2 regions of the Mesorhizobium sp. J428 genome follow, and region 2 is predicted to be linked to the other one. Evidence: predicted binding sites of a transcription regulator. Region 2 holds the regulator's gene; the other holds the start of a gene.

Region 1 (12,097 bases), 2.5 Mb from region 2:
TTCGATACACAGATCGCTGCCATGGTCTGCGGCTTCGGCGACAGCGTCTCCTACGACCAGCTCGTGCAACGCATCACCGGCACGCAGCTCGACAAGTCCTCGCGCTTCACCGACTGGCGCCACCGGCCGCTGTCCGACAAACAGCTTGAATATGCGCTGGCCGACGTCACCTGGCTGCGCGACGTCTATCTCGACCTGCAGGGCCGGCTGGACGCGCGTCAGCGCTCTAACTGGGTGAAGGAAGAGATGGACGTGCTGACCTCTCGCGACACCTACGACCTGCATCCGGAAAACGCCTGGACGCGGCTCAAGATGCGCGTGCGAAAGCCGATCGAGTTGGCGGTGCTGCAGCACGTTGCCGCCTGGCGCGAACGCGAGGCGCGCGAGCGCAACGTGCCGCGCGGGCGCGTGCTCAAGGACGATGCGATTTACGAGATCGCCCAGCAGCAACCGCGCGACGCCACCGCTCTCGGACGGCTGCGCACTACGCCCAAGGGCTGGGAGCGCTCGTCGAGCGCGGCAGCCCTGCTCGCCGCCGTCAATGCGGCGCTTGCGATCCCGAAGGAGGACCTCCCCAAGGTTCCCCGTCAGGCGCAGCCGAGCGAGGGCGCCAATGCGGCGGCCGAAATCCTCAAGGTTCTGCTACGCATCATCGCCGAGAAGGAAGGGGTGGCGCCAAAGATCATTGCCAGCGGTGACGACATCGACCGCATCGCCGCCGAGGGCGAGAAGGCAGAGGTCGAGGCATTGACCGGCTGGCGGCGCGAGGTGTTCGGCGAGAAGGCGCTGCGGCTGATCCGCGGCGAGCTCGGCATCCGCTTCCAGAACCGGCGCATCAACGTCTTCGAGATCGGCGCCTGACGCTTAGCCGTCCGCGACCATCCGCAGGCTCCTGTTCGTGATGCGGCCGAGCTGCGCCAGCCGGCCGATCGGCCGCTCCCCGATCAGGTCGGCATGCGACTTCGGCACCACCAGCGTCAGCGAACCGTCCTCGCCTTTTTCCCAGCGCAACCGCGGGATGATGCCCGGCATCGAGGCCGAGAGCAGATAGACGACGCGCAGCATGGCACCAAGGAAACGCGCCCGCTCGACATAGCGCGGCGGAGCGAGCTGGATGATCTCGGGTGCGGCACCGTCGTCGATCAGCCCCTCGTGGCGGTAGAGATTGGTCAGCGCGATGAAGACGCGGCCCGGATGGTCGACGCCGATGAAGGAAGCGTGCGCGATGATGTTGAGCGATTGCACGCCGCGATATTCGGGATGTGCGCGCCAGCCGATGTCGGCGAGCAGGCAGGCCGCGCGGCGATAGCGCGCCTCGTCTTCGGTCTCGTCGATGCCGAAGGCGGCGAAGGAATGGTTGGTCCATTCGGCGAGTTCGTGCGCATGCGTCACCGAGCGCGCCCGCAGCAGGGCAAGCTCTTCTGACGCCGAGATCAGCGGGTCGGCCCTCTGCTCGGTCGGAGAGAGCAGCGAATAGAGGAAGCCCTCGCGCACTCCGAGCGCCGAGACGACGATCCGGCCGGGCTTCATCACCCGGATGATCTCTTGCAGCACCACCGCGCCGTAGGCGAGCAGGGCGCGGCGGCTCTTGGAGACCCGCTCGATGCCCTTCATCTTTTCGATCTCGCCGCGCGCGACCTGTTTGAGGAAGTTGATCGAGCCCTCGACGCTCATCTCGTAATGGTGCATCACCGAGAGCGGATAGTTTGTCGCCGCCATATGCAACCGCGCCAGGTTTCGCCAGGTGCCGCCGACGCAGTAGAAGGTGCGTCCCTCCCCGCTCTTCAGCACCTCCGCCTTCTTCAGCTCGTTGCGGATGATCTTGGTGGCCGCTTCGATCGAGCCCTTCGACATGTCGTCGAGCCGCAGGCCGCCGAGCGGCAGGGTGATCCCACCGCCGATCTCCTCGCCCTTCACGTCGACCACTTCGAGGCTGCCGCCACCGAGGTCGCCGGCGATGCCGTCAGCGTGGTGGAAGCCGGAAATCACGCCAAGCGCAGAGTAATAAGCCTCTTCCTTGCCGGTCAGCACCCGGATGTCGACGCCGAGGATGTCTTCGGCGCGCTCGATGAATTCGGGCCCGTTGACCGCCTCGCGCGCGGCCGCGGTGGCTATGACGTAGAGCTGCTCGGCACCAGCCTGCTCGGAGAGTGCCCGGAACCGGCGGAACTCCTCCATCGCACGCAGCATCGCGTCCGGATCAAGGCGTCCAGTCGACACGATCCCCCGGCCGAGGCCGGCGAGCATCTTTTCATTGAAAAGGACCGTCGGCGAGCGCGCGATCCCCTCATAGATGACGAGGCGGATTGAGTTCGAACCAATGTCGATGATCGACACCGGGCGGCGGTCCTGCAACCGCCCCTGGGAAGCGCCTATCATGCGGGCGCGGACACTTTCGTCTTCGAGCGACGCTTGTGCTGCGCGATCCGCTTCGGAGCGTGCGATTTCAGGGCGTCACCTCGGCCGGACAGGCTCGGATTCGTCATGAAATATTCCTGCGCGTTGAAGGGTTCCTCGCCCTCCTCAAGCAAGACCCGCCGGGAGGTGCCGTCAGCCAATACTTCGAAACTTTGCTGGTTGTCCATGATGTTTCCGAGCATGATCTGGCCAAGCACCTGTTCATGCACAGTCTGGTTGGTCAGCGGCACGATCAGCTCGACGCGCCGGTCGAGGTTGCGCGGCATCATGTCGGCCGAGCCGATATAGATGATCGCCTCGTTGGACGGCAGGCCCTTGCCATTGCCGAAACAGTAGATTCGGCTGTGCTCCAGGAAGCGGCCGATGATCGATTTGGCGCGGATGTTGTCCGACAGGCCCGGCACCTGCGGGCGCAGGCAGCAGATGCCGCGCACGATCAGGTCGATGTCGACGCCTGCCTGGCTCGCCTCGTACAGCGCGTCGATCACCTGCGGGTCGACCAGCGAGTTCATCTTCATCCAGATCTGCGCCGGACGGCCCGCCTTGGCATGCGCGATCTCGTCGGCGATGTGCTTGAGGATGCGCTTGCGCAGCGTGAAGGGCGAGACCGCGATCGTCATCTCTTCGGCGGGCTCGGCATAGCCGGTGATGAAGTTGAAAAGCTGCGCCACGTCGCGCGCGATCACCGGATCGACGGTGAAATAGGACAGGTCGGTGTAGATACGCGCCGTGATCGGGTGGTAGTTGCCCGTGCCGAGATGCACATAGCTGCGCAGCTTGTTGTCCTCGCGGCGCACCACAAGCGACATCTTGGCATGGGTCTTCAGCTCCATGAAGCCGAACACGACCTGCACGCCCGCGCGCTCCAGGTCGCGCGCCCAGCGGATGTTGGCCTCCTCGTCGAAGCGCGCCTTGAGCTCCACCAGCGCCGTCACCGACTTGCCCGCCTCGGCGGCGTCGATCAGCGCGCGCACGATCGGGCTGTCGTTCGAGGTGCGGTAGAGCGTCTGCTTGATCGCGACGACCTCAGGATCGAACGCTGCCTGGCGCAGGAACTGCACCACCACGTCGAACGACTCGTGCGGATGGTGGACGACGATGTCCTTCTCGCGGATCGCTGCGAAGCAATCACCGCCATGTTCGCGGATACGCTCGGGGAAGCGAGGATTGTACGGCTTGAACTTCAAATCGTCGCGGGCGACGGACACGATCTCCGAGATCTGGTTGACCGCCAGCAGCCCATCGATGATCGAGACTCGATTGGCCGGCACGCCGAGTTCCGTCGAGACGAAATCGCGCAGGGGCTCCGGCATCTCGTGGTCGAACTCGATGCGGATCACCGAACCGCGGCGCCGCCGCTTCAGCGCGCTCTCGAAGAAGCGGACGAGGTCCTCGGCCTCTTCCTCGATCTCGATATCGGAATCGCGGATGAGGCGGAACGTGCCGGACCCCTGCACCTCGTAGCCCGGGAAGAGCTGGCCGATGAACATCGACACCGCGTCCTCCAGCCGCACGAAGCGGACGCAGTCGCGATGGTCCGGCAGTCGGATGAAGCGGCGCAGCGCCGTCGGCAGGCGCAGGAGCGCGATCATCGTCTCCGGCTCGCGCTTGTGCTTCAACTGCAGCGCGATGGAGAAGCCGAGATTCGGGATGAACGGGAACGGATGCGCCGGATCGATCGACAGCGGCGTCAGCACCGGGAAGATCGTCTCCAGGAAATGCGCTTCCAGCCAGGCGCGCTCTTCCTTGTTGAGGTTTTCGCCGCGGACCACCTCGATGCGGGCGTTTTCGAGCAGGCCGAAGAGCAGTGAGAGGCTCACCTGCTGGTCGTGCTGCAGGCGGCTCACCTCGCGCAGGAGCTGCTCGAGCTGCTGCTCGGGCGTGCGTCCGTCCGCGCTCTTGGTCGTGATCCCCTCGCGGACCTGTCCCGCCAGACCAGCCACGCGCACCATGAAGAACTCGTCCAGGTTGGCGGCCGAGATCGACAGGAAGCGCACTCGCTCCAGCAGCGGGTGGCTGGTGTTCTGCGATTCCTCCAGCACGCGGCGATTGAACTGGAGCCAGGAGAATTCGCGATTGACGTAGCGGTCGGGATCTCCGGCATCCGTCGCCGCGGCCACCTCCGGCGCGATGGTGAATTCGTGTGAAACCGCGGTGATCTCGTTCATCATCCTGCCCTAGACGCGTGCCTCTCCAGCGCCGCCCACACAGTAGACGGCTTTGTTCTTTCCTGACAGGCATTTGCGACACTTTGATTGCACGCGCCTTGCAAAGCGCAAAGAGTTGCGCCAAAGGCTTCAATAACCGAACGGAGATCGCGATGGCTGGCCACGGCATCCCTCATTTCCAGAATGACGCCGGATACCCGACGATCGCAATCGGCGTCACCGAGTTCATGTGCGTCGGCGCCAATCCTCCCTTCGATCATCCGCATGTCTTTCTCGACATGGGCGACGACATCGAAAAGGTCTGCCCCTACTGCTCGACACTCTACCGGCTCGATCCGACGCTGAAAGAGACCGAGACCAGCCCGGCCGGCTGCCTCTACGTGCCGCGCGCGGCCTGATCCCACGGCAATGGCCCCCGGCGCGACGCCGCGCTCGCGGCAGGTCGTCATCGCAGGCGGCGGCATCGCCGGCCTGACTGCGGCGATCGCCTTCGCGTCCAGGGGATTTTCGGTAAGGCTTTTCGAGCGCGCCGCCGAGTTGCAGGAGGTCGGCGCCGGGCTGCAGCTTTCCCCGAACGCCACACGCATCCTCTCCCGCTTCGGCGTGCTGGACCGGCTGCGCGGCGCCTCCATCCGGCCGGAAGCTGTCATCTTGCGTCGCGCGGCGGATCTGCGCGAGATCGCGCGTGTCCCGCTCGGCGAAAGGGCGACGGCGCGCTGGAAAAGTCCCTATCTCGTGCTCCACCGGGCCGATCTCCACGCCGCGCTCCACGCGGTCGCTTCGCACATGCCGGACATCGAGATCGCCACGGGCTCCACCGTCGTCGACACCGCGATCCATGCGCGCGGCGTCACGGTCGCCGTCGAGCAGGCGGGCGGCCTGCGGGAGGTCGATGCGCTTCTGCTCGTCGCGGCGGATGGCGTCTGGTCTGGCCTGCGCCGCCTTGTTGGCGGTGTCGGCGCAAGCGCCTTTTCGGGCAGGATCGCGTGGCGCGCGACGATCCGCGCCGACGGCGACGCTGTCGCCATGTTGGCGGAGCACCTTCGGCGCGACAGCGTCAGCGCCTTCCTGCATCCGCGCGCGCATTTGATTGCCTATCCGGTCCGCGGCGGCAGTGCGATCAATCTCGCCGCCTTCACCCGCGGCGCGAGCCCCGACATCTCATGGTCGCGGTCGAGCGACGGCCGCCCTCTCATGCAGGCTTTGCATGGCGCTGCCGGGTCGCTCATAGCCTTCCTGGAAGCGATCGCATCCTGGACGGTCTGGCCGATCCACACGGTCGATCCGAACTCTCCCTGGGTCAATCCCGGCGGCGCGGTGCTGATCGGCGACGCGGCGCATGCGATGACGCCTTTTGCCGCCCAGGGTGCCGCCGCCGCGATCGAGGATGCCTATGTGCTTGCTGCGACGGTCGCCGATGAGCCCGACCACATCGGTGCCGCGCTGCGACGCTACGAGGAAATCCGCCGCCCGCGCGTCGCCGCGGTTGCCCGACGCGGCGCATTCAACGCCTTCGCCTGGCATGCCGGCGGCCCAATCGGCTTCGGCCGCGACCTCGTGCTCGGCCTTCTGCCTGCCGCGAAGCTCGCCGCTGACCTTGACTGGCTCTATGGTTGGGACGCGGACAAGGCGCTGGTGGAGGCGCCACCTGGTCAAGGCAGTTCGTTGAAAGCGCGAAGCGACCAGACGAGACTCTGAGGCAGCGGATTCCAGAAGCCGGTCCTGAGCCCGGCCCTCCTTAACACTGCGCTTGTCCATGTATTGCACCCGACAACCGCGTTGAACGCGCCCACCCCCTCGTAGAAGCGATCGAACGGGCCATAGGAGCGCCCCGCGATCAGGATCGGCTCGCCGCTGGCGTCCTTTGCGAACCCTTCCAGCATGGCGCTCAGCATGGCGGCGAACTCGGCTTCGCTGAGGTCGATCGCCAGTACGCCGTCAGCGGTCTGATTTATCGCGCCGGCGACTGCGACGTGCATTGCTGAACTGTCCGCCGTCAGCGCGCGCAACACCGGAAGCGGCTTCAGGTCGGACCAGGTCGGAGTCTCGAGATAGAAGGATCGACCGCCCCATCCAACGACAAGCCATTCAGCCGCCGGGTCGTAGATTGGAAGTCCGGAAGAGCCGAGAAATCCGAGCCGTTCCAGCACGTCCGGGTGCGTCGGCAGCGCGATGTCCGTATGGATCGGATTCGAGAGGACAAGGATGCGGCGAGAATTATCGCTGCCGGCGGATGCCTGCGGCAGCAGCGGCCGCGGCACCATTGCACCGGCAAGCGGCGCAACGATCAATACCACCAATAGAGCGACGAAGACGCGTCGCCACATCTGTCTGCGTCAATGCAGGATCTGGCTGAGGAACAGCTTCGTCCGCTCGTGGCGCGGATGGTCGAAGAACTCGGCCGGTGTGTTCTGCTCGACGATCTGGCCCTGGTCCATGAAGATCACACGGTTGGCGACCTTGCGCGCGAAGCCCATTTCGTGGGTCACGCACAGCATTGTCATCCCTTCTTCGGCGAGGCCAACCATCGTCTCCAGCACTTCCTTGATCATTTCCGGATCGAGCGCCGAGGTCGGCTCATCAAACAGCATGATGCGCGGGTTCATACAGAGTGAACGGGCGATTGCTACGCGCTGTTGCTGGCCGCCCGACAACTGTCCCGGATACTTGTTCGCCTGCTCGGGGATCTTCACGCGGCGCAGGAAATGCATGGCCGTCTCCTCGGCCTGCTTTTTTGGGATTTTGCGGACCCAGATAGGCGCCAGGGTGCAGTTCTCCAGGATGGTCAGGTGTGGAAACAGGTTGAAGTGCTGGAACACCATCCCGACCTCGCGCCGGACCTCGTCGATCTTCTTCAGGTCGTTGGTCAGTTCCTTGCCGTCGACGACGATCTTGCCCTTCTGGTGCTCCTCCAGCCGGTTGATGCAGCGGATGAGGGTCGACTTGCCTGAGCCGGACGGACCGCAGATGACGATGCGCTCGCCGCGCATGACCTTGAGGTTGATGTCCTTGAGCACGTGGAAGTCGCCATACCACTTGTGCATGCCGACGATCTCGACGGCGACTTCCGTCGAGGAGACCTGCATCTTGGAGCGGTCGACCTCGAGTTCTTCTGCCGAAACGGCGTTCTCGGTGGCCATGGTGGTTCCCCTATCTTCTGTAGCCGGTGTCGAGCCGGCGTTCCATGTAGATCGAATAGCGCGACATGCCGAAGCAGAAGATCCAGAACACGAAGCCCGCAAAGATGAGGCCCGTGAGCGGCGTCTGCGGCGTGATCCAGTTTGCATCGGAGAAGTTGCGGCGCACCGCGCCCAACAGGTCGAACATGTTGACGATGTAGACCAGGCTGGTGTCCTTGAAGAGGCCGATGAAGGTGTTGACGATGCCCGGGATCACCAGCTTCAGCGCCTGCGGCAGGATGATGAGCCGCATCTTCTGCGGATAGGACAGCCCGAGCGAATCCGCGCCCTCGAACTGGCCCTTCGGGATCGCCTGCAGGCCGCCGCGGATCACCTCGGCCATGTAGGCGGATGCGAAGACCGCCACGCCGATCAGCACGCACAGAAAGTCGTCGATCTTGGCGTTGTTCGGCATGAAGAGCGGCAGCATCTTCGTGGCCATGAACAGAACCGTGATCAGCGGGACGCCGCGCACCACCTCGATAAAGACGACGCAAAATGCCTTGATGACCGGCAGGGTGGACCGTCGACCGAGCGCGAGCAGCACGCCCACCGGCAGCGACACCACGATGCCAACATAGGACAGGATGATCGTTACCATGAACCCGCCCCATTCGCGGGTCGGCACGTAGCGCAGGCCGAACCAGCCGCCGGGCAAAAGGATGTATCCGATGATCGGCAGCACGACGAAGAGGGCGATGGCGTTGGCGGTCTTGTAGGGCGCGCGCGGCATCAGGAACGGCACCAAAAGCGCCACCAGCAGCACGGCGCACAGGGTCGGCCGCCAGCGTTCGTCGATCGGGTAGGTGTTGAACATGAACTGCCCGAACTTGTTCACCACGAAGTTCCAGCAGGCGCCCGACCAGCCGTCAGGCTGGATGCCGCCCTGCGAGACCGTGGCGCAGAAGCTCCGGTTGTCGCCCGTCCACTGGGCGTCGATGAACAGCCAGCGAATCACTGGTGGCATGAACCAGGCGAGAACCGCGAGCGCAATCAGCGTCAGCACGGTGTCGCTGGGCGTGGCGAACAGGTTGGTGCGTGCCCAGTGAACGATGCCCTTCTGGCCGGCGGGAGCGGCCTGGGGCAGTTCCATGTCCTGACGCACATAGGCGATCTGGTTTTCCTGCATGACGGCCTCCTCAGCGCTCGACCAGCCGCACGCGGGCATTGAACCAGTTCATGAAGAACGACATGGCAAGGCTGATGGTGAGATAGACCACCATCCAGATCGCCACGATCTGGATCGAATTGCCGCTCTTGTTCAGGATCGTTCCGCCGACCGAGACGAGGTCCGGATAGCCGACGGCGATCGCCAGCGACGAGTTCTTCGTCAGGTTGAGATACTGGCTGGTCAGCGGCGGAACGATGATGCGCATCGCCTGCGGGATGACGACGAGCCGGGTCGTTGTGCCGGGCCGCAGGCCGAGCGCATGCGCCGCCTCCGTCTGGCCGCGTCCGACACCCTTGATGCCCGCACGCACGATCTCGGCGATGAACGAAGCGGTATAGAGCGACAGCGACAGATAGAGCGCGAGAAATTCCGGCCCGATCATCATGCCGCCGCGTGCCTGAAAGGCACCCTGCACCGGCACGTCGAAGGAGATCGGAAAGCCTGCCGCGGCGAGCGCGATCAGCGGCAGACCGATCAGCAGTCCAACAGAGGTCCAGAATACCGGGAAGCGTTGGCCGGTCGCCATCTGCCGCGCCTTCGCGCGGTTGGCGACGAAAAAACACATCGCGATCGCGACCAGGAAGGCAACACCGACAAGCCATGCCCCCTGTCCCCAAACGACCGTGGGGATGGTGAGGCCGCGATTGGAAAGCAGCGCACCGAACGGCAGGTTAAACGCGTCGCGCGGCTGCGGCAGGATTGCCAGAACGCCGAGATACCAGAAGAAGATGACGAGCAGCGGCGGTATGTTGCGGAATACCTCGACATAGACCGTGCACAGGCTGCGGATCAGCCAGTTGCGCGACAGGCGGCCGATGCCGATCAGAAAGCCGACCAGCGTCGCGGTGACTATGCCCACCAGGGCGATGAGGATCGTGTTCAGGAAGCCAACGACAAGCGCGGTCGAATAGCTCGAATCCGCCGTATAGGCGATGAGCGACTGACCGATATCGAAACCGGCGCGCTCGTTGAGGAAATCGAACGAGATGGTGCGGCCGATGCGGCGCAGGTTTTCCTGCGTGTTGTTGACGATCCACACGATCAGCGCGAACAGCGCGACGAAGGCGAGGATCTGGAAGGCTATCCCGCGGACGACGGGATTGTAGATTAACGGTACCCGTGGCGCACCATCGCTGCGCAATACCTGTTCGTTCGCCATACCGGCCTCCTGTTGCGACGTTCCGGGGGCGGCGGATGCCGTCCCCGGTCTGCCTGCCAGAAGGTCAGCGGATGGGCGGTGCGTACTGGAGGCCGCCCTTCGACCAGAGAGCGTTCAGGCCGCGCTGGATCTTGAGCGGGCTCTCAGTGCCGATGTTCTTCTCGAAAATCTCGCCGTAATTGCCCACGCCCTTGACGATGTTGACCACCCAGTCCTCACCGAGGCCGAGATCGGCGCCGAACTTGGCGTTGGCTTCCATGCCCAGCACGCGCTTGATTTCGGGATTGTCAGAGCCCTTCATCTCCTCGACGTTTGCCTGGGTGATGCCGAGCTCTTCCGCGATAACCAGCGCGTTCGAGACCCACTTCACGAGGTCGAACCATTGGTCGTCGCCTTGGCGCACCAGCGGGCCAAGCGGCTCCTTCGAGATGATCTCGGGCAGCACCATGTGGTCGCCGGGGGCGCTCAGCTGCAGGCGGATCGCGTAGAGGCCGGACTGGTCGGTCGTGTAGACGTCGCAACGGCCGGAATCGCCGCCGCGTTGACCTCTTCGAGCTTCTCGAAGACGACCGGATTGTATTCCATCTTGTTGGCGCGGAAGTAGTCGGCGAGGTTCAGCTCCGTCGTCGTGCCTGTCTGCACGCAGACCGCGGCGCCCGAGAGCTGCAGCGCCGAGTTCACCCCTGGCACCTTCTTCGTGTTGATCATGAAGCCCTGGCCGTCATAGTAGTTGACGCCCGCGAAGTTGAACTTCAGCGAGGTGTCGCGGCTCAGCGTCCAGGTGGTGTTGCGCACCAGTATGTCGACGGTGCCGTTCGCCAGCACTTCGAAACGGTCCTTGGCGCTCGTCCCGGTATATTCGACTTTAGAGGTATCGTTGAAGATCGCCGCGGCGATCGCCTTGCAGTAGTCGACGTCGAAGCCGGAATACTCGCCCTTGTCGTTCGGCGCGGCAAAGCCGGCGAGGCCGGTGTTGACGCCGCATTTCAGCACACCGCGGGCCTTCACGTCATCGAGCGTGGCGGCGGATGCACCGGCTGCCGACAGCGCGAAGACAGCCGCGCCGGCGAGTCCCAGGAGAATCTTGCTAGTCATCATGCTGAACCCCTTGTTTGTTATAGGTGCAGGGCTGTGCCGCCCCGTACGCCTTCCCATGGATAGGATGCGCTGCGTTCCCCACGCTTTCGGAAACGCCATTTTCTGTCCGTTTCCCGCACCTTCCCGTTCACGGAGTTTATCGAAGGCGATTATTCCAGCGAGGTCAAGTCTCCTATGACAGAGCGCATGTTCCGCAAGACTTTTTCATCGAAGATGCCTTGAGACTTCTGCCTTTTCCGCAGCTACGCGCTGCCGCCTGATCGTCCGCGCGCCACATTGCCATCTAATTGCGCTCGCGATGCGCAGCTTATATGCAGCGGGTTTCACATCGGGAACCACACGGACATGGCAGGCAAGATCGACGGATTCGGCGTCAACACGACGCTGGCGCATATCGGCAACGACCCGCGCGACTTCCACGGTTTCGTCAACCCGCCGGTGGTCCACGCTTCCACGGTCCTGTTTCCAGACGCCCGCACGATGGCGACACGCGGCCAGAAATACACCTACGGCACCCGGGGCACCCCGACAACGGACGCGCTCGCGACGGCAATCGACCAGCTCGAAGGCTCCGCCGGCACGATCGTCGTGCCGTCAGGCCTCGCGGCGGTGACCGTGCCGCTGCTGGGCTTTGTCGCGGCCGGCGACCACGTGCTCATCACTGATTCCGTCTACCGGCCGACCCGGCATTTCGCCGATACGATGCTCAAGCGCCTCGGCGTCGAGGTTGAATATTACGACCCGCTGGTTGGAGCCGGTCTCTCGGCCCTTATGAGGCCGAACACAAAGGTCGTCTTCACCGAATCCCCCGGCTCGAACACGTTCGAGATCCAGGACATCCCAGCCATAGCCAAGGCCGCGCATGCGGGCGGTGCCCTCGTGATGATGGACAACACTTGGGCGA
Region 2 (12,097 bases):
CCCCAAGGGAACGCGTCCTGCGTCCGGTCGATGTAGTTGCCGACGGCAATGGTGGGGAACCGCGCGCCCTTCTCCCACGTCGCGGCCAGCGCCGTCGACCAGGCGTCGCCGCCGTCGAAGCCGAAGGCCTCGTTGGCGCGCTCGAAGCGGCAGGCTCCCAGTCCTCTCATCACCACGTTCTCGCCGACCCGCAGGAGGACGAGGTCCCGATTGCCGTCGCCGTCGATGTCGAGCGGATAGGCGCCCGACACCATGTCGAGTTCCAGGCTGCTCTCCTGCGCAGCGAAGGAGAGCGGGCCGCCGACCGTGCCCGTGTTGCGGTAGAACGTCGCCGGCGCGGCTCCGCCTGCGAGCAGCATGTCCGGCATCCGGTCGCCGTTGCAGTCGAATACGGCCGCGCCGCCGCCGACCATGAACTCCCACTCGCCGGTGAAGACGTGGTCGATCCCGGCCGAAGCCGTCTCGTCGGTGAATGTCGGGACGGCGCTTTCGAACGCCTCCGACGCGGCAGGGCCGATGGCAAGGAGCGCGGCCAGCAGGGCGGGGATCAGGCGCATGGCGTCAGTTCCTCGTCCTGAGCGCGTTGGCATAGGCGCCGACGCAGCGCCCCTGGTCGAGCCCGCGCTCGATCGCCGAGCGGAAGTGGATCCCGCCATAGAGCCGCGAGATGCCGGCCTCTTCCGCCGCCGCCCAGAAGCTCGCGAAGCGGCGCGCCGGAAGGCCGTCATCGGAATGCGTGCCGTCCTCGAAAGCATAGGCCGGCCCGAACATGTCGGTCAGCACCGTCGCGGCCGCCCCGGACTGGGTCGAATGCCCGCTCGGATATTCCGGAAAGGGCGGCGTGTTGAGGATCGCCTCCCACTTCGGATCGATGACGCGACGGATATAGGTGAGCGGGCGGACGAGGTCGTATTCGAACTTGGAATGCCAGCAGCCGATGAAGGCATCCGCCAGCGTGACGCCCAGCCGCACCAGCGTCTCGGCGCTGGTGACGAGATCGGCGTCCTCCTTCTCCAGGATGCCGATCGCAATGGAAATCCAGTGGCCGGGCGGCGTGGGCGACAGCATCGGATCGTCGGACCAGAAGCGCGCGATCGCCCGCTGCTCGTCGGTGAGGCCGTTGACCGTGTCCCGCACCTCGCTGGCCTCGATGTAGAACTGCGAGCCGGGTGCCTCGCTGTAGGCCGGCGGCGGCGGCAGCCCGCAGGATGCGCCGTCCGGCATGGCGAAGGTGCGCGTCCTGCCCCAGTCGGGCAGGAGCGGAAACTGCTGCTGGCGGACGAGGTTGGTCGGCACCCAGTGCGCCGGTCCCTCGGTCAGCTTGTAGTCCAGCGGAAAGCCCATGTTCTCGATCGTTGCGCCGCCGTCCGTCGCCGCCCAGGCGAGGATGTGGCGCGCCACCGCGCGGCCATAGTCCTCGCTGCGGCGCACGACCTCCTCCGGCACGCCGAGCGCGGCGTCGGCGGCCGCCTTCCTCGCCATCGCGGCCATCGCGCGCTGGCCCGTCGGGCCGGTATTCTCGAACAGCGCCGCCGCGGCATGCGCCATCGCCGCCTGCACGACGACGGCGCCGTCGTAGGACTGTCCGGCCTCGCGCGGCGGGACCGGCGTCAGCTCGTTCAACTGGCCTGCGAGCGAATGCAGCCCGTCGGAGCCGGTCGCAAGCGCCTCGAAGGCGGTCACGCCGAGATAGGCGAAGGCGCGGCTTGCGACAGGCGGCGAATAGGTCGCCGTATGGCGGACGAGCTCCAGCACGAGGCGGTGCCAGACGAGCAGCGCGTGACGCGAGCGTGCCGGCTCGGAGACGGGTTGCTGCGCGGCGGCAATGGTCGCGCCGCAAAGCAGGACCGCCACAACGACCCACAATGTCCGCACGATGCGCATGCGCAGCCCTCCCTTGCCTCCGTCGGGCGAGAGAAGCACGCACACGGCCGTCGCGGCAAGCGGCCGGAGAGATCGGCTGCTTCGCCTAATCCTCGCGGATGGCGTAGCCCGAGCCGCGGATGGTGCGGATGACGTCGGTCTGGCGGCCGTTGTTGACCGCCTTGCGCAGGCGGCCGACATGGACGTCGACGGTGCGCTCGTCGATGTAGTTGGTGTCACCCCAGACATTGTCGAGCAGCTGGCCGCGCGTGTAGACGCGGCCGGGATGCTGCATCAGGAACTCCAGCAGCCGGAACTCGGTCGGCCCGAGGCGGATCTCGTTTTTCTTGCGGTAGACGCGGTGGGATTCGCGGTCGAGCACGATGTCGCCAACCTTGAGCACGCTGGACAGCACCTCGGGCTTGGCCCGGCGCAACAGCGCCCTCACCCGCGCCATGAACTCCGGCGTCGAGAACGGCTTGACCAGATAGTCGTCGGCGCCGGTCGACAGGCCGCGCACGCGGTCGCTCTCCTCGCCGCGCGCAGTCAGCATGATGATGGGCAGACGCTCGGTCTCGGAGCGCATCCTGAGCCGCCGGCAGAGCTCGATGCCGGAGACGGCGGGCACCATCCAGTCGAGCACCAGGAGATCGGGCACGTTTTCCTGCAGCCTGAGCTCCGCCTCGTCGCCACGAGTGACGATCTCGACCTGGTAGCCTTCCGCCTCGAGGTTGTAGCGCAGGAGGACGCCGAGCGGCTCCTCGTCCTCCACGACCATGATCTTCGGGGCAATCATTCCGTTCTGTTCCTCAGGCGGCGGACATTGCCGCCGTCTCGTCCACCTTCGGACGGTTGGCCGGCAGAAGCGTTCCCGTCATGACGTAATACGCGTTCTCCGCGATGTTGGTCACATGGTCGCCGATGCGCTCGAGGTTCTTGGCGCAGAACAGGAGATGGGTGCAGGCCGTGATGTTGCGCGGATCCTCCATCATATACGTCAGGAGTTCGCGGAAGACGGCGGTATACTGGATGTCGATCTTCTCGTCGTCGGCCCGCAGCGTCTTCAGCGCCTCGGTGTCGCGGGCCACGTAGTGGCTGATCACCTTCTCGACCTGCTCGAGAACCAGCGAGGCCATCGTGTCGATCGAATGCGACAGGTTGCGCGGGGTCGAGGTCTGCCCGACGGCGCCGACGCGCTTGGCGATGTTCTTGGCCAGGTCGCCCACCCGTTCGAGATCGGCCGCCATGCGGATCGCGCCGACCACGGCGCGCAGGTCCTGCGCCATCGGCTGGCGCTTGGCGATCAGCGTGACGGAGGAGTCGTCCAGCTCGCGCTGCTTGGCGTCCATGATCGCGTCGTCCGAGACGACGCGCTGCGCCAGCGCATTGTCGGACGTCAGAAGCGCCCGGGTGGAGCCCGAGACCATCGATCCCGCCAGACCCCCCATGTCGCGGATCAGCCGGTCGATGTGCTCGAGTTCCTCGTCGAAGGAGGTGACGGTATGCTCGCCCATTGTTCTGTCCTCGTGGCTCGATCGTGCCGTCAGCCGAAGCGGCCGGTGATGTAGTCCTGGGTGCGCTTGTCGTCGGGGCTGGTGAACATCTTGTCCGTCGCCCCTTCCTCGACCAGATAACCGAGGTGGAACATCGCCGTGCGCTGCGACACGCGGGCCGCCTGCTGCATGGAGTGGGTCACGATCACGATCGTGTAGTTCTGCCTCAGTTCGTCGATCAGCTCCTCGACCTTTGCAGTCGCGATCGGGTCGAGCGCCGAGCAGGGCTCGTCCATCAGGATCACCTCCGGAGACACGGCGATGGCGCGCGCGATGCACAGGCGCTGCTGCTGGCCGCCGGACAGGCCGGTGCCCGGCTCGTGCAGGCGGTCCTTCACCTCGTTCCAGAGCGCCGCCTTCTTCAGGCTCGACTCCACGACGGTGTCGAGCTCGGCCTTGGACTTCGTCAGCCCGTGGATGCGCGGGCCGTAGGCGACGTTTTCGTAGATCGACTTCGGGAACGGGTTCGGCTTCTGGAACACCATGCCGACGCGTGCGCGCAGTTCCACGACGTCGATCTTGGGATCGTAGATGTCCTCGCCGTCCAGCGTGATCTCGCCGCCGACGCGGGCGATGTCGATCGTGTCGTTCATCCGGTTCAGGCAGCGCAGGAAGGTCGACTTGCCGCAGCCCGAAGGACCGATCAGCGCCGTCACCTGCTTCTCGCGCACGTCGAGGTCGACCCCGAACAGCGCCTGTTTCTCGCCATAGTGGACGGTGACCTGCTTGCCACGCATCTTTACGACAGGTTGTTGCGTCATCGGATTCAGCTTCTGTTCGATCGCGGCTTCGTTGAATACGTTCATCTCTTTCTACTCCATCACCAGCGACGTTCGAAGCGCTTGCGCAGGATCACGGCGATTGCGTTCATGAGGATCAGGAACCCGAGAAGGACCATGATCGCCGCCGACGTCTTCTGCTGGAACGCGGGCTCGGGGAAATCGGCCCACATGAAGATCTGGACCGGAAGAATGGTGGCCGGCTCGGTGAAGCCGCCCGGAATGTCGACGATGAACGCGACCATGCCGATCATCAGCAGCGGCGCGGTCTCGCCGAGCGCATGTGCCATGCCGAGGATCGTGCCGGTCATGATACCGGGCATCGCCAGCGGCAGAACGTGGTGGAAGACCATCTGGACCTTGGACGCGCCGATTCCCAGCGCCGCTTCCCGGATCGACGGCGGAACCGCTCGCAGGGAGGCGCGTCCCGCGATGATGATGATCGGCAAGGTCATCAGGGCAAGGACGAGACCGCCGACGACGGGCGCGGATCGCGGCATGCCGAAGAAATTGAGAAACACCGCCAGGCCGAGCAGACCGAAGACGATCGACGGCACCGCCGCGAGATTGTTGATGTTGACCTCGATCAGGCTCGTGAACCGGTTCTTCGGCGCGAATTCCTCGAGATAGATGGCCGCGGCCACGCCGATCGGAAACGCCACTGCGATCGTGACGATCAAGGTCAGGAACGAGCCGACGACCGCGCCCCACACGCCGGCGAGCTCCGCCTCGCGGCTGGCGCCCGACGTGAAGAAAATCGTGTTCCAGGTGTTGGTGACCGCCCCGTCGGCCTTCAGACGGTCGAGCCACACGATTTCCCTGTCGGTGATCTTGCGGCTGGCCTCCGGCGTCGTGATGGTGCGCAGCACAGCGGGCGATGCGGTCGACACGGCAGCGTCGAGTGCTTCGTAGACGATGCCCTTGGCTGTGCCCGGGCCGACTTCTGTCAGCTTGACCGTTCCGCCGCCGGCGTCCAGCAGGAGCGACGCGGCACCGCTGGTCAGACGCAGGACACCGCCCTCGGCTTCGATGGCGCCCGCCCCACGGGCAAGACGCGTGATCGTGTCGTCGGCGAAGGTCACTGCGACGTCGCCGCTCGTGCCGGACACAGTCACGCCGGGCAGCTGTTGCGGAGCGGCGCTCTCGGCGAGAAGCCCCTTTAGATAGAGATCCGCGAAGTCGTCGAGAGGCACCTGGACATCGACCGTCTTGCCGGCAAGCGAGGGATCTTTCTCGACCTGCTGACGAAGGATGACCCCAGCTCCGGTGGAGACGATGCCGCGCAGAAGGCGGCGCTCCTGGCGGCCGGTCACGTCCGGAAACTTGGCGGCGAGCGCTTCGTTGACGGGGCCGGCATAGTCAAATCCCGTACGCGCCGCGGGATCGGCCGGAACCGCCGAGAGATCGATTGGCAGCGTAAGATAGTTCATGCGAAACGCCGGGAGCCCCTGCGTCACGATCGTCGAGATAAGAAGCAGCAGGAAGAATGCTGCCAGGGCCACGGCGCCCGCACCCAGCCATTTGAAGCGCAGTTCCGCACCGTAGCGTGATTTCAGTCGAGCCTTGGCGGCGTCATCCGTGTGGATGCTCGGCGCGCCGCGTGGCGAAAGCGGAGTGGCGACGATATCAGTCATACTGTTCCCGATACTTCTTGACCACGCGAAGGGCGATGACGTTGAGAGCAAGGGTCGCGCAGAACAGCACGAGTCCGAGTGCAAACGCCGCGCGGGTTTTGGCGCTGTCGAATTCCTGGTCGCCGACCAGAAGGGTTGCGATCTGGACCGTTATCGTGGTCACCGCCTCGAGCGGATTGATGGTCAGGTTGGCAGCCAGTCCGGCCGCCATGACGACGATCATGGTTTCGCCGATGGCCCGGCTGACGGCAAGCAGCATCGCCGAGACGATGCCCGGAAGCGCCGCCGGCAGGACGACTTTGCGGATGGTTTCCGATTTCGTGGCGCCCAGCCCCGCCGATCCGTCGCGCAGCGACTGCGGCACGGCGTTGATGACGTCGTCGGAAAGAGACGAAACGAAGGGAATGATCATGATTCCCATCACCACGCCCGCCGCGAGCGCGGATTCCGACGCCACGCTGAGGCCGACCGACTGGCCGAGATCGCGGAAGAATGGAGCGACTGTCAGCGCCGCAAAGAAGCCGTAGACCACCGTCGGAATGCCCGCGAGGATCTCCAGGACCGGCTTTGCCACGGCGCGAATGCTCCTGGTCGCATAGTCGGACAGATAGATCGCCGACATCAGACCGACGGGCGCGGCCACCAGCATCGCGATGAAGGTGATCAGCAGCGTCCCAACGAACAGCGGAACGGCACCGAAAATGTCCTCGTTGACCTCGCCGGCCGCCGTTCCCGCACCCGTGAAGGCGCTCTGGGGCGACCAATGCAGCCCAAACAGGAATTTGAAGAACGGAATCTCGCCGAAGAACAGCAGCGACTCGAAGATGAGCGAAAGCACGATGCCGATCGTCGTCAGCACCGCGACGACCGAGCAGGCTATGAGAAACACCCGCACGACCCGCTCGACCACGTGCCGCGCCCGGAACCGGGCGGAGATGTTCCGATAGGAATAGAGAAAGCCACCGACGGCGAGCAGGGCACAGACGATCCCGATGATCGTGAGGCTGGTGTTGTGAAGCGACCGATACGTCGCAGCGGCAGCCTCTTTGGTCGAATCGGTGAACCCGACCAGGCCGCCGAACGCGATCGCCTTTGCGTCGCGAATAAACGCCTCGATCTGCGGGATGCCTTGCCCGGCGAGTTCCGCGGCAAAGCGCGACTTGATGATCGAGGTCTCGATGCCGGGCGACGCCAGCCCCCAGGCGATCAGGGCGAGGAGCGCCGGCAGTACCGCAAACAGGGCGACATAGCTTCCATGCTGGGACGGCAGGGAATGCAGCTTGTGCACTTCGCCACCGACGACTGAGATCGCTCTGGAGCGGCCGGCGAAGTAACCCGCGGCACCAACAGCGGCGAGCAGAACCAGAATATAGAAGACCATGAATCCGTGCCCCGAGAAACTATGGCGCTAGGCGACGCTCGGCGTCGCGGCCGGGCCATGCGGCAGGGAAACGGCCCGGGCGATTGCGCGCCCGGGCCGGATATTATCCTATCAGGAGCCGAACGGCTTCAGCGCCTTCGCCTCTTCGGCGACCTTGGCGCGATCCGCATCCGGAAGCGGGATCAGACCCTTGTCGGCGAGATAACCTTCCGGGCCCCAGGCCGCGTCATTGGTGTATTCCGCGATGAACTCGGCCATGCCGGGGATGACGCCGACATGCTCCTTCTTCGCGTAGATGAAGAGCGAGCGCGACACGCCGTAGTCGCCCGAGGCGATGTTCTCGAAGGTCGGCTCGACGCCGTCCACCTTGTGACCCTGCAGCTTGTCGGCGTTCTGGTCGAGGAAGGAGAAGCCGAAGATGCCGAACGCCTTGGTGTTGGCTTCGAGCTTCTGGACGATCAGGTTGTCGTTCTCGCCAGCTTCGATAAAGGCGCCATCTTCGCGGATCTCGCCGCAGCCCTTTTCATTCGCGGCCTTGACCTCTTCCTGGCAGGCAGCGTCCATGACGAGCTCGACGAAGGCGTCACGGGGTACCGGATGTCGGCGGCGGGCCGAGCACTTCGATCTTCTGCGCCGGCAGAGAGGCGTCGATGTCGGACCAGTTCACGTAGGGGTTCGCGACGACCTTGCCGTCGACCGCGACGTTCTTGGCGAGCGCCTTGAAGATCTGCTCCTTGGTCAGGTCGACCATTGTGCCGGCCTTGGAGTTGGCGAGCACGATGCCGTCGAAGCCGACCTTGATCTCGACCGGGGTAACGCCGGCGGCCTTGCAGGTCTCGAGTTCCTTTTCCTTCATGGCGCGCGAGGCGTTGGTAAAGTCGGGGGTGTTCTCGCCGACGCCGGCGCAGAACAGCTTCATGCCGCCGCCCGTGCCGGTCGATTCGACCACCGGCGTCTTGAACTGACCGCCCTGGCCCAACTTCTCGGCCACCGCGGTGGTGAACGGAAACACGGTCGACGAGCCGACGATCTGGATCTGGTCGCGCGCCGCGGCGACACCCATTGAAGCGGCGAGGGCGAGCGATGCCGCCGAAGCCGCTAGGAGAAATTTCTTCATTTTGCCTACTCCCGTTCGGAATTCGGATGGAATTCTGTCGACGCCCTGAAGGCGACACCGGTGGCATTAACGGCGCTGTGTTACAGTTGGATGACAGTTTTGTGTCCGGAATAATTCCCTTCCCGGACCGCCCCGCGCGAGGCGAGAGGCGGCATCAGCCGGCGACGGTACGCGAGGCCCTGTCGTCCATCCAGAGCTCGACCTTGGCAAGCAGCGCGTTCGGGCTGATCGGCTTGGAGAGATAGTCGTCCATTCCCGCTTCCAGGCAGCGTTCGCGGTCACCCTTGAGCGCATGCGCCGTGACGCCGACGATCGGGACGCGCCCGCCGCCGCCGGCCTCGCGCTCGCGGATCGCGGCCGTGGCCTCCAGCCCGTTCATCATCGGCATCGAGATGTCCATCAGGATCATCCGTGGCTGCAGCGCCTCGAACGCCTCGAGCGCGCGCCGGCCGTTGTCGACGATCTCGAACGTATGGCCGGTCTCGCCCAGGATCTGCGTGAACACCAGCTGGTTCACCTCATTGTCCTCGGCGACCAGGATGTCGACCCGGTGCCGCCCTTCCGCGCGGGCGGGAACCGGCTTCGGAACCTGCGGCTCCAGCCTCGATACGGCTGGCCTTTCGACCGGCGCCGCTGCGAGGACCGGCGGCGCGCGATGGCGCTGTATCGTGGTCACCAGCGCGTCGAGCAGCACCGACGAGCGGGCCGGCTTGATCAGGTGGGCATCGATATCCAGGTCGCGGTAGCTCTTGTTCGACAGCGACTGGTCCACCGAGGTCAGCAGGATCAGCGGCGTGTCCGCGAGCGCGGGATTGGCGCGCACCGCCCTCGCCACGTCGGCCCCCGTCATTCCCGGCATCTGGTAGTCCAGGATCACGCAATCGACCTTGAGCCCGAGCCGCGAGGTGGTGTCGAGCACCAGCAGGCCTTCCGGCCCGCTCTGCGCCGCGCAGGCGTCGAACGCCCAGGACCGCATTTGCTCCATCAGGATGGCGCGGTTGACCGGATTGTCGTCGACCACCAGGATGCGCGCCCCCGTCACGTCGAGCGGCGCAACGCGGCGCGGCTTCTGGTCGGCGGCCACTGGAAGCTCCAGGCTGACCGTGAAGGTCGATCCCTCGCCCTCGGCGCTCCGCACCTCAACGCTGCCGTTCATCATCTCGACCAGCCTCGACGTGATCGCGAGGCCGAGGCCCGTGCCCTCGTGGCGGCGGGTCGAGGAGCCGTCCACCTGGCTGAATTTCTCGAAGACCAGCTTGAGCTTGTCGGCCGGGATGCCGATGCCCGTGTCGGTGACCGCAATGGTGAGCCGGGTCACGGACCCGTCCATCTCGCCGTTGACGTCGACCAGCACATGGCCCGAATCCGTGAACTTGACGGCGTTGCCGAGCAGGTTGGTGATGATCTGGCGGATGCGGCCGACATCGCCGACGAACAGCGCCGGCAGGTCCGGTTGGACGCGCACGATCAGCTCCAGGTCCTTCTCCTTGGCCCGGGTCGAGACCAGCGTCGCCACGTCCTCGATCGCCTCGGCGAGGTTGAAGGGGGCGGGATCGAGCACGAGCTGGCCGGCGTCGATCTTCGAGAAATCGAGGATGTCGTTGATGATCTTGAGCAGCGCATTGCCCGACTTGAGGATGATGTCGGTGAAGGTGCGCTGCTTGGCATCTAGGCTCGACTTGGAGAGCAGTTCCGCCATGCCGAGCACGCCGTTCATCGGCGTGCGGATCTCGTGGCTCATATTGGCCAGGAATTCGGACTTGGCGCGGTCGGCGAGCACGGCCCGGCGCTGCGCCTGCTCCAGTTCGATCTCGCGCTGCTTCAACTCGGTCACGTCCGTGCTGGAGCCGATGAGGTGAACCGTCCCGTCGTCGAGCGACAGGCGGCTCTTGCGGGCGATCAGTTGCCTGGCCGACCCGTCGCGATGGGTCAGTGTCTCCTCGGTCTCGTTGACGATGCCGGTGGAAAGGACGGCGAGGTCGCGATGCGCAAAGTCCTCGCCCTGGACGCCGAACAGGTCGAGGTCGCTGCGGCCGGCGGCCTCGTCCTTGCCAATGCCGGTCAGCGCGCACCAGGCCTTGTTGACGAAGCGGATCGAGAGGTCGTCGTCCTTGACATAGGCCGCGACCGGTAGCTCGTCGAGCACATGCCGGAACAGGTCGATCTGGCGCGTGAAGTCGCGCAGGGCAGCCTCTCGTTCCCTGATCTCGGAAATGTCGAAGATGAAGCCGGCGACATAGTCGTTGCCGCTGCCGGTGCGGATGCGGTTCTTGCGCACGATGCGCGACTTGCCGACGCCGTCGACCTCGAAGTCTTCCTCGACCTCGTAGGCTTCGCCGGTCTCCAGCACCCGGCGTTCCGTCATCTCGAACTGCGCCACGTCTGCCGACGTGATGAAATCGCCGCCGCGCCTGCCCGTCATCTGCGCCGGCGTCACGCCGAACATGCTTGCGAACGCCTCGTTGACGTAGACGAAGCGAAGCTGGCTGTCCTTGACGAACACAGGGTTGTTGATGCCGTCGATCACCGCGTCGGCGAGGCCGGCCCGCTCGAGCGCCTCCGCGAGCTCCGCCTCGCGCTGCTTCAGGTCGGAAATGTCGAAATAGGTCACCAGGCGCTTGCCGCCTGACAGTTCCGTGACCTCGTAGACCATGGTGTAGCCGTCCGCCCGGCGGAACTCCTTCGGCGGCACGCTGCCGGCGGAGATCTCGCGCAGCCGGGTGGCCACGTAGTCCTCCCATCTGTCGTCGGCAACGTCGTAGACGCCGTTGTGGCGGTTGATGTCCATCAGCGCCCGGAACGGGCTGCCGACCGAGACGTCCCGCGGCGTCACTTTCCAGATGTCGTAGAAGGCGCGGTTGATGACCTCCGCGCGCAGGTCGGCGTCCAGCACCACGACGCCCATGCGCATGGCGTCGACGGTCCGCTGCAGGTCTTCCAGCAATTCGCTCGTCCGACGGTCGACCGCAACGCCGGGCAGGCGCATGTATTCGTCGCCGGCCTTCGCGGATTCGCCGGGCATGTCGCTCGACGCCTCGCCCAAGGTCAAAATTCCGTCCCCTTTGCACGCCCCTCGATTAACCATACGAGGGCAACGCTTAACGATCCGCTAAGCATGAATCCGGCTGGACGCGTGCTTCGGATCCTCGCCGGCGCGGCGCGCATGCTCGGCGCAGACGCGCAGGATGACGACGGCGCCCTTGAGCAGCTCGTCGCGGCTCAGCGTGAACAGGCGGCTGGCGCGGGCTGGATCGACCGCGGACAGCTGGTCGTCGAGGAACGGCACGTGGACGAAGCCCGATATCTTCGGACCGAACCGCGAGATCGTGCCGGAGCGCGACAGGTAGAAGACATGGTTGCACAGATAGGCGCCGGCATTGGACGAGAGCTGCACCGGCAGGCCCTCGGCTTCGAGTGCCGCCGCGATGTCGGGCAGCGGCAGCGTCGAGCGCAAGGTCGCAGGCCCCTCGCAGACGCGCGCCTGCGCCGGCAGCAGCCCCGCCGCATCGACGGCGAGCGTCGACGAGCGGTTGCGCGCCGTGGATTCGAGGCGGAAGCCGCGTGCCGTGTCGGCGAGGCCGAAAAGCACCGCCACGTCCGCCGCGAACGCCGCCCCGATCTCGCCGAGCGCCTGCGGCGCGCGTGCATATTCGACGGGCAGCACCAGCGTGCGCAGCTCGACGGCCGGCCCGAGATCGGGAGCAGCCTTCTCGAGCAGCTCCATCAGTACCTCGGTCGGATTGACCGGCGCACGCGGGAAGGCGGAGAAG

What was found. The regulator PhoB, encoded in region 2, activates phosphate uptake and scavenging genes when phosphate is short. The targets are predictions, from matches to a motif close to TGTCATNNANCTGTCAT.
Region 1: a site for PhoB is predicted at 4,662-4,678, ahead of LRS09_RS21500 (RNA degradosome polyphosphate kinase). Genes of this name have one in related genera too.

Annotation. Positions count from the first base shown of each region.
Region 1 is NZ_JAJOMX010000001.1:4,272,675-4,284,771, reverse strand. Features, by position in the region: gene rnd (ribonuclease D) at 1-861, shown strand, start outside; gene ppx (exopolyphosphatase) at 865-2,379, opposite strand; gene LRS09_RS21500 (RNA degradosome polyphosphate kinase) at 2,376-4,586, opposite strand; gene LRS09_RS21495 (zinc-finger domain-containing protein) at 4,739-4,984, shown strand; gene LRS09_RS21490 (FAD-dependent monooxygenase) at 4,995-6,284, shown strand; gene LRS09_RS21485 (TIGR02117 family protein) at 6,239-6,913, opposite strand; gene LRS09_RS21480 (amino acid ABC transporter ATP-binding protein) at 6,923-7,726, opposite strand; gene LRS09_RS21475 (amino acid ABC transporter permease) at 7,737-8,894, opposite strand; gene LRS09_RS21470 (amino acid ABC transporter permease) at 8,905-10,095, opposite strand; partial or broken gene LRS09_RS21465 (amino acid ABC transporter substrate-binding protein) at 10,160-11,190, opposite strand; gene LRS09_RS21460 (cystathionine beta-lyase) at 11,539-12,097, shown strand, end outside.
Region 2 is NZ_JAJOMX010000001.1:1,814,454-1,826,550, forward strand. Features, by position in the region: gene LRS09_RS09045 (CRTAC1 family protein) at 1-557, opposite strand, end outside; gene LRS09_RS09050 (vanadium-dependent haloperoxidase) at 562-1,884, opposite strand; gene phoB (phosphate regulon transcriptional regulator PhoB) at 1,970-2,659, opposite strand; gene phoU (phosphate signaling complex protein PhoU) at 2,673-3,377, opposite strand; gene pstB (phosphate ABC transporter ATP-binding protein PstB) at 3,407-4,222, opposite strand; gene pstA (phosphate ABC transporter permease PstA) at 4,237-5,829, opposite strand; gene pstC (phosphate ABC transporter permease subunit PstC) at 5,822-7,210, opposite strand; partial or broken gene LRS09_RS09080 (PstS family phosphate ABC transporter substrate-binding protein) at 7,322-8,327, opposite strand; gene LRS09_RS09085 (response regulator) at 8,482-11,349, opposite strand; gene LRS09_RS09090 (pyroglutamyl-peptidase I) at 11,437-12,097, opposite strand, start outside.